DNA from 2 places in the Streptomyces sp. NPDC057950 genome. Region 1 is predicted to be linked to the other one. Evidence: riboswitches for the same ligand, from Rfam matches in the RefSeq annotation. Region 1 holds a riboswitch; the other holds the start of a gene.

Region 1 (4,339 bases):
AGCGCGTACTCCAGCGAGTTGCCGATCGCCTCGATCGGGGCCACCAGGAAGATGCCGCCGTCGTCGGAGGTCAGCGCCCTGTAGTAGCCGAACCCGAAGCCCCCGGGGGTGTCCAGGGACCGCTGGACCAGCACTCCGAGCGGCAGCACGAGCAGGACCGCGATGCTCGCGAGCACTCCCGTGAGCAGCGCCCACTGCCCGGCCCCGCGCGGCCGGCGGGCGGTCGTCTCAGGGGCGACCAGACGCAGGGCGGTCTCCCGGCGGCGTACGGTCCCCGCGTGGACGGCGAGGATCGCGCCGACGGCCACGAACTGGATGATCGTCAGCACCGCCGCCGTCGCGAGGTCGAAGATCTCCGAGGTCTGCCGGTAGATCTCGACCTCAAGGGTGGAGAAGGTCGGCCCGCCGAGGATCTGGACCACCCCGAACGAGGTGAAGGTGAAGAGGAAGACCATGAGCGCCGCGGCGGCGACGGCGGGGCTCAGGGCCGGGAGCGTCACCGTGCGCCAGGCCGCGAACCGGGAGGCGCCGAGCACGCGCGCGGCCTCCTCCTGTCGCGGGTCGAGCTGCGACCAGAGCCCGCCGACCGTGCGGACGACCACCGCGTAGTTGAAGAAGACGTGCGCGAGCAGGATCGCCCAGACGGTGGTGTCGAGCCGAACACCCCACAGGCCGTCCAGCAGTCCGCCGCGGCCGATCAGCGCCAGGAACGCCGTACCGACGACGACGGTGGGCAGCACGAACGGGACGGTCACCACCGCGCGCAGAACCTGCTTGCCCCGGAAGTCGAAGCGCGCGAAGACGTAGGCGCCGGGGAGCGCGATCAGCAGGGTCAGCGCTGTCGAGGCGAGCGCCTGCCAGGTGGTGAACCACAGCACGTGCCGGATGTCGGACCGGCCGACCACCTCACCGATCCGTCCGAGCCGCCAGACCCCGTCGGCCTCGAGACCGCGGGCCACGATCGCCGCGACGGGGTAGGCGAAGAAGACGCCGAAGAACACGACCGGCAGGGCCATGAGCCACAGCCGCGTCGCGCTCCCGCGCCTTCTGGGCGCCGCCTCGGCTACTTCAGTACGAGCGAGGTCCACGACTTGACCCACTGGTCACGGTTCTTGGCGATCTCGGCCGGGGCCAGGGTCTCGGGGTGCTCGGCCTGCGGACCGAACTTCACGAACACCTCGGGCACCTTGGCGGTCTCACGGACCGGGTACACGAACATGTTCAGCGGCATGTCCTCCTGGAACCTGAAGCTGATCAGGAAGTCGAGGAGCGCCTTGCCGCCCTTCGTGTTCTTCGCGTTGCTCAGCAGCCCCGCGTACTCGACCTGGCGGAAGCAGGTGCCGTCGGCGACCCCGGTCGGCGCGGTCTTCGGCTTCGGGTCGGCGTAGATCACCTCGGCGGGCGGGGAGGAGGCGTACGAGACGACCAGCGGCCGGTCGGCCTTGGCCTTCTTGCCGCCCGCGGACCCCGAGAACTCGTCGTTGTAGGCCTGCTCCCAGCCGTCGACCACCTTCACGCCGTTGGCCTTGAGCTTCTTCCAGTAGTCCTGCCACCCGGCGTCCCCGTACTTCGCGGCGGTCCCGAGCAGGAATCCGAGGCCGGGCGAGGACGTGGACGCGTTCTCGGTGACGAGGAGGTTCTTGTACGCGGGCTTGATCAGGTCGTCGAAGGAGGTGGGCGGCGCCAGGTGATGCTTGCTGAAGTAGGCCTTGTCGTAGTTGACGCAGATGTCGCCGGAGTCGATGGGCGTGACCCGGTGCTTGCCCTCGTCGACCCGGTAGCGCTGGACGATCTGGTCGGAGCCCTTGGGCTCGTACGGCTGGAACAGCCCGTTGTCGAGCGCGCGGGAGAGCAGGGTGTTGTCGACGCCGAAGAAGACGTCCCCCTGCGGGTTGTCCTTGGTCAGGATGGCCTTGTTGACGGCCTGGCCGGCGTCTCCGTCCTTGAGGATCCTGACCTTGTAGCCCGACTCCTGCTCGAAGGCGTGCAGCACGCTCTTGGAGTAGGCGAAGGAGTCGTGGCTGACGAGGGTCACGGTCCCGGGGCCGGCGGCCTTGTCGCCGGAGCCGGACGAGCCGCACGCGGACAGCGTGACGAGGCCCAGTGCGACGACCACGGCCGCGGTCGTCCTCTTCTTGGTGCTCACTGAATTCCTCCTGGGGTGACCAGGAAGAGACGCGGCCCTGCCCGGGAACTCGGCGGTTCCCGGGCAGGGCGCAACAGCTTGAGTGATGCCCGAACTTCCTACCCAGAATGACCTGGGCGAGGTTCAGAGGGTCTGCGGCCCACCGGTGCTCCGGCTGCCGCACTCTCAGCGCTGTGGCGCTCCCCTGTCGGAATATGAAGATGTCGGAATATGGAAATGTACGTGCCGGGTCAGACTACCGCTCGGTCGCCGCGAGCTGGCCGCACGCCCCGTCGATCTCCTGGCCCCGGGTGTCCCGGACGGTGACCGGCACGCCGTGGGCCGCGATGGCCTCGACGAACGCCTTCTCGTCCTCGGGTCGCGAGGCGGTCCACTTCGAGCCCGGGGTCGGGTTGAGCGGGATGAGGTTGACGTGCACGGGCTTGCCCCTGAGCAGCCGCCCGAGCCGGTCACCGCGCCACGCCTGGTCGTTGATGTCCCGGATGAGGGCGTACTCGATGGAGAGCCGGCGCCCCGACTTGGCCGCGTACTCCCAGCCCGCGTCGAGCACCTCCCGCACCTTCCACCGCGTGTTCACGGGGACGAGGGTGTCGCGCAACTCGTCGTCCGGCGCGTGCAGGGAGATGGCGAGGCGGCACTTGAAGCCCTCGTCGGAGAACCGGTGGATGGCCGGGACCAGTCCCACCGTCGACACGGTGATGCCGCGCTGGGAGAGCCCGAGGCCGTCCGGCTCGGGGTCGGTGAGTGCGCGGATGGCGCCTACCACCCGCTTGTAGTTGGCGAGCGGCTCGCCCATGCCCATGAAGACGATGTTGCTCAGCCGCGCCGGGCCTCCGGGGATCTCGCCGTCCCGCAGCGCCCGCATGCCGTCCACGATCTGGTGCACGATCTCGCCGGTCGACAGGTTCCGGTCGAGTCCGGCCTGGCCGGTGGCGCAGAACGGGCAGTTCATCCCGCATCCCGCCTGGGAGCTGATGCACATGGTCACCCGGTCCGGGTAGCGCATCAGCACGGACTCGACGAGCGTGCCGTCGAAGAGCCGCCACAGGGTCTTGCGCGTGGTCTCCTGGTCGGTCGACAGATGCCGCACGACGGTCATCAGCTCGGGAAGCAGCGCTTCCTGGAGCTTGCCGCGCGCGGCGGCCGGGATGTCCGTCCACTCCGCGGGGTCGTGCGCGAACCGGGCGAAGTAGTGCTGCGAGAGCTGCTTGGCGCGAAACGGCTTCTCCCCGATCGCGGCGACCGCCTCTTTACGCTCGGCGGGCGTGAGGTCGGCAAGGTGCCGCGGCGGCTTCTTGGCTGCGCGGGGGGCGACGAATGTGAGTTCTCCGGGCTTCGGCATAACCCTTCCAGTGTCGCAGATCAACACGACCGTCCCGGGCCGGAGCGGGGTGGGGGTGGTCACCTACGGGTGCAGCCCGTCGACTTCGGTCGGTCACCTGCCCGTGGGCGAAGGCGGACGCGCGGGAATCGCGCGCGTCGGACGGGTCCGTGGAGAGTCCATCGGCCCCCGAGGACGCGGCCTCGGCCCGGGATCCGGGATCGCGCCGCTCAATGCGGTGAGGGGCCCGTCGCCCTGTGGACGACGGACCCCTCACCGGAAAGTCCGCGGGTCAGCCGGACCCTACGAAGATCACCAACAGGAGCCAGACCACGGGTGCCGTCGGCAGGAGCGAGTCCAGGCGGTCCATGATGCCGCCGTGACCCGGCAGCAGTGTGCCCATGTCCTTGATGCCCAGGTCCCGCTTGATCATGGACTCGCCGAGGTCACCGAGTGTGGCGGTGGCCGCGACCGCGAGGCCGATGATCAGGCCCTGCCACCACGTGCCGTCCTCGATCAGGAACTGCAGACACAGCGCGCCCCCGACCATGGCGAAGACGACGGCTCCGACCAGGCCCTCGCGGGTCTTGCCGGGGCTGATGCGGGGCGCGAGCTTGTGCTTGCCGAAGCGCCAGCCGATCGCGTACGCGCCGGTGTCGCTGACGACCGTCAGGAGCAGGAACGTCAGAACGCGGCGCGGACCGTCGTCCGCGGTCAGCATCATCGCCACGAAGGTCGCCAGGAACGGCACGTAGAAGGCGGCGAAGACGCCGGCCGTGACGTCCTTGAGGTACCCCTCGGGCGGTTCCGTCATCCGCCAGACCAGTACCGCCAGCGCCGTGAGTGCCATCGCCACCCACGCGCCCTCGGCA
Region 2 (4,339 bases), on a different contig from region 1:
ACGGGGGCCTGGGTGCCCGCCTAGGCCGTGGCGTCCTTCAGCGGACGTGAAGGATCCGACAGGATCTCCGGGTCCAGCGGCATGCCCGCCTCGATCAGACGGCGGCCCTGGGCCAGATCGCGGGGGCGCCCCACCGCCAGGAGCGCGACGAGGCGGGAGTCGCGCAGCCAGCAGACCGTCCAGGCGGCGCCCGAGGAGCCGCCGCGCCAGACGGTCGTGTCGGCGGGCGCGTGGTGGCCGACGTACTGGACGAAACGGCCGAACTGCTCGGACCAGAAGTACGGAACCGGGTCGTACGCCACCGGGGCCTCGCCGATGATGTTCGCCGCCACCGTGCGCGGTCCCTGCAGGGCGTTGTCCCAGTGGTGGACGAGGAGGCGCTCCTCGTACCGGCCCGAGGGGAAGGACGCGCAGTCGCCGACCGCGTAGACGTCCGGCAGGGAGGTGCGCAGGTGACTGTCGGCGACGACCTCGCGGTGGGCTCCGAGCTCGATGCCGGAGTCGGCCAGCCAGGCGGTGGCGGGCCGGGCGCCGATGCCGACGACCACGGCGCCCGCGGGCACCCGGGACCCGTCGTCGAGCACCACGGCACCGGGCTCGACGCGCTCCACGCGCGCGTGGGTGCGCAGCGAGGCCCCGCTGTCCGCGTACCAGGCGGCCATCGGCGCGGCCACCTCGGCGGGCAGTGCCCCGGCCAGTGGCCGGTCGGCGGCCTCGACGACCGTCACCGCGCACCCGGCCTCGCGCGCCGCCGTGGCGAACTCCGCTCCGATCCAGCCCGCCCCGACCACCACGATGTCGTGCTGCCGGGCCAGCACGGGGCGCAGCCGTTCGGCGTCGTCCAGGGTGCGCAGGAGATGGACGCCGGGCATGCCCTCCGCGCCGGGGAGCTGGATCGGTTCCGCGCCGGTGGCCAGCACCAGGAGGTCGTAGGGCACCGGTCCCGCGGCGGTGTCCAGCTCGTGGTCCCCGGGGCGCAGGCCCAGCGCTTCGCAGCCGAGTCTCAGTTCGATGCCCAGTGCCTCGAAGTCGATGTCGAAGGCGGAGTGCTCGGCCTTTCCGAGCAGCACCGCCTTGGACAACGGCGGCCGGTCGTACGGCTGGTGCGGCTCGGCGCCGATCAGTGTCACACCGCCGGTGAATCCCTGTTCGCGCAGGGCGACCGCGGTCTGCACGCCGGCCATGCCCGCGCCCGCGATGACGACCCGGCGTGCCGTAGGCCCTTGCTTCTGCCCCTGCGTCTGCTCGCTCACCTGATCACCATAGACACCTGACAATCCGTCAGTCAGCGGACGTGCTCAGTGACCTGCTCCACAATGCGGCCCGGTGTCGGCGGGTCCGTCCGGCGCGCGCGGTCCGTGCGGGTTGGTCGGGGTCGTCGATCCGCTCGATCCGGACCGCCACGTTCGTCCCGCCGCCCGTCCACGACCCCCCCTCCCCGCTCTCCGCCGGCCGCGGCCGGACGGGGCCGTCGCGCGCATGGGCCATGGGCGGAGGCTCCCTTACTGAGGCACGCGGCGGCGAGCTAGGGTGGTCGACGTAGAGCACTCGCGGGAGCCCGGACGCACCGGGCTGAGAGGGAGGCTGGCGGCCTCCGACCGTACGAACCTGATCCGGGTCATGCCGGCGAAGGGAGGGGCTGGACGCCCATGTCGCGTACACCGGCGGAGAGGTCCGTCACGTCCGACGTCCTGGTGGTGGGCGGCGGGATCATCGGCCTGGTCACGGCCTGGCGGGCCGCCCAGCGCGGGTTCACCACGACGGTCGTGGACCCGGAACCCGGCGGCGGGGCCGCGCAGGTCGCCGCCGGAATGCTCGCCGCCGTCACCGAGCTCCACTACGGCGAGCAGACCCTGCTGGGCCTGAACCTCGCCTCCGCGCGCCGCTATCCGGACTTCGTCGCCGAGCTCACCGAGGCGACGGGCCAGGATCTCGGCTACCGCCGGTGCGGCACGCTGGCCGTCGCCCTGGACTCCGACGACCGCGCCCACCTGCGGGAACTGCACGCCCTGCAGAACCGTTCGGGGCTCGCGTCGGAGTGGCTCAGCGGCCGTGAGTGCCGTCGGCTGGAACCGATGCTCGCGCCCGGTGTCCGTGGCGGTCTGCGCGTCGACGGCGACCACCAGATCGACCCGCGCCGCCTGGCGAAGGCCCTGGTCACAGCGTGCGAGCGAGCCGGGGTGGTGTTCCACCGGACCTGGGCTCAGCGGCTGACGGTGGTCCGGGAGCGGGCCACCGGGATCGTCACCACGGGCGGCGACGTGCTGGCGGCGACGCAGGTGGTACTGGCCGCGGGCAGCCTCAGCGCGAGGCTCGAGGGCGTGCCCGACGACGTGAGGCCGCCCGTGCGCCCGGTGAAGGGGCAGGTGCTGCGGCTGACCGTGCCGAAGCGGTACGCGCCCTTCCTGAGCCGCACCGTGCGGGCCGTGGTCCGTGGCAGCCAGGTCTATCTGGTGCCGCGCGAGAGCGGCGAACTCGTCGTCGGTGCGACCAGCGAGGAGCTGGGCTGGGACACCACGGTGACCGCGGGCGGCGTGTACGAGCTGCTGCGCGACGCCCATGAGCTGGTGCCCGGGATCACCGAACTGCCGCTCACCGAGACCCGGGCCGGACTGCGCCCCGGCTCGCCCGACAACGCTCCGCTGCTCGGCCCGACCGGGCTCGACGGACTGCTGCTGGCCACCGGCCACCACCGCAACGGCGTCCTGCTCACCCCCGTCACCGGGGACGTCATGGCGCACGTCCTCGCCTCGGGGGAGCTCCCCGAGGAAGCGCGCCCCTTCACTCCCCACCGGTTCAGCCCGACACGCACGGAGCAGCCCGTATGAACATCCTCGTCAACGGCGAGCGCCGGCTCGTCGCCGCGGGCACCGCCCTCGACACGCTCGTCGCCACCCTCACGGCGGCGCCCTCCGGCGTCGCCGCCGCGCTCAACGAGACCGTCGTCCCGCGCACCCAGTGGTCCGCCACGTCCCTGCGCGAGGGAGACCGTGTCGAGGTCCTCACCGCTGTCCAAGGAGGCTGACCCATGGCCGACGATCCGTTCGTCCTCGGAGGTACGTCCTACTCGTCCCGGCTGATCATGGGTACGGGAGGCGCGCCCAGCCTCGACGTGCTGGAACGGTCGCTCGTGGCGTCCGGGACGGAGCTGACGACCGTCGCGATGCGCCGGGTGGATCCCGCGGCGCACGGCTCCGTCCTGTCCGTGCTCGGCCGGCTCGGCATCCGGGTGCTGCCGAACACCGCGGGGTGCTTCACTGCGGGCGAGGCGGTGCTGACCGCGCGGCTTGCCCGGGAGGCGCTCGGCACCGACCTGGTGAAACTGGAGGTCATCGCCGACGAGCGCACCCTGCTGCCCGACCCGATCGAGCTGCTCGACGCCGCGGAGACGCTGGTCGACGACGGGTTCACGGTGCTGCCCTACACGAACGACGACCCCGTGCTCGCGCGCAAGCTGGAGGACGTCGGGTGCGCGGCGGTCATGCCGCTGGGCTCGCCCATCGGGTCCGGCCTGGGGATCCGCAACCCGCACAACTTCGAGCTGATCGTGGAGCACGCGCGCGTGCCGGTGATCCTGGACGCGGGGGCGGGTACGGCGTCGGACGCGGCGCTGGCGATGGAGCTGGGGTGCGCCGGTGTGATGCTCGCCTCGGCCGTCACCCGTGCGCAGGAACCGGTGCTGATGGCCGAGGGCATGCGGCGCGCCGTGGAGGCGGGACGTCTGGCGCGGCGTGCGGGGCGGATTCCCCGGCGGCACTTCGCCTCGGCGTCCTCGCCCGCGGAGGGCCTGGCGCGGCTGGATCCCGAGAGGCCGGCCTTCTAGTTCTAGGGCGTGCCGCGAGTGTCCCGTCTGCCTCAGGGCTCCCTGGGTGCCACTACGGGGCGGTCGCCGGCCCGCCGTCACCCCGGGCCGTCCCGTCACGGGCTCCTCCCGGTGGCCGCGGGGCGGCGGTTTCCGGCCAGTGGGAGCGGGCGGGGTTCCGGGCGCCGAGGGCCGGCGCCGGCGGAGCGGCCCGCGTCACCCGTTCGGCGCGATGTGCGTCACAGGTCGGCTGCAGTCCCGCCCCGGTACGGGCCACGACAGGAGGGTCGACGGCGACGGCTCGTAGACTCGCCTGCGTGGATACGACCCTTCAGGACCCGCTTGTCGGGCAGCTGCTCGACGGCCGCTACCGCGTCGACGCCCGGATCGCGGTCGGCGGGATGGCCACGGTCTACAGGGCCCTGGACACCCGCCTGGACCGCGTGCTCGCGCTCAAGGTGATGCACCCGACGCTGGCCGCCGACGTCTCGTTCGTCGAACGGTTCATACGGGAGGCCAAGTCGGTGGCCCGGCTCG

What was found. Region 1 has a riboswitch for thiamine pyrophosphate ahead of ACFVTC_RS32885 (thiamine ABC transporter substrate binding subunit). Riboswitches for the same ligand answer to the same signal wherever they lie in the genome.
Region 2: it holds a riboswitch for thiamine pyrophosphate, as region 1 does, so the genes downstream of both, thiO (glycine oxidase ThiO) here and ACFVTC_RS32885 (thiamine ABC transporter substrate binding subunit) in region 1, are expected to answer to the same signal.

What each region holds. Positions count from the first base shown of each region.
Region 1 covers NZ_JBHVPP010000023.1:96,996-101,334, reverse strand. The annotation lists gene ACFVTC_RS32890 (ABC transporter permease) at 1-1,088, opposite strand, end outside; gene ACFVTC_RS32885 (thiamine ABC transporter substrate binding subunit) at 1,064-2,146, opposite strand; TPP riboswitch at 2,224-2,342, opposite strand; gene rlmN (23S rRNA (adenine(2503)-C(2))-methyltransferase RlmN) at 2,382-3,488, opposite strand; gene ACFVTC_RS32875 (phosphatidate cytidylyltransferase) at 3,760-4,339, opposite strand, start outside.
Region 2 covers NZ_JBHVPP010000002.1:177,427-181,765, reverse strand. The annotation lists gene ACFVTC_RS05025 (NAD(P)/FAD-dependent oxidoreductase) at 21-1,253, opposite strand; TPP riboswitch at 1,541-1,652, shown strand; gene thiO (glycine oxidase ThiO) at 1,650-2,828, shown strand; gene thiS (sulfur carrier protein ThiS) at 2,825-3,025, shown strand; gene ACFVTC_RS05010 (thiazole synthase) at 3,029-3,823, shown strand; gene pknB (Stk1 family PASTA domain-containing Ser/Thr kinase) at 4,120-4,339, shown strand, end outside.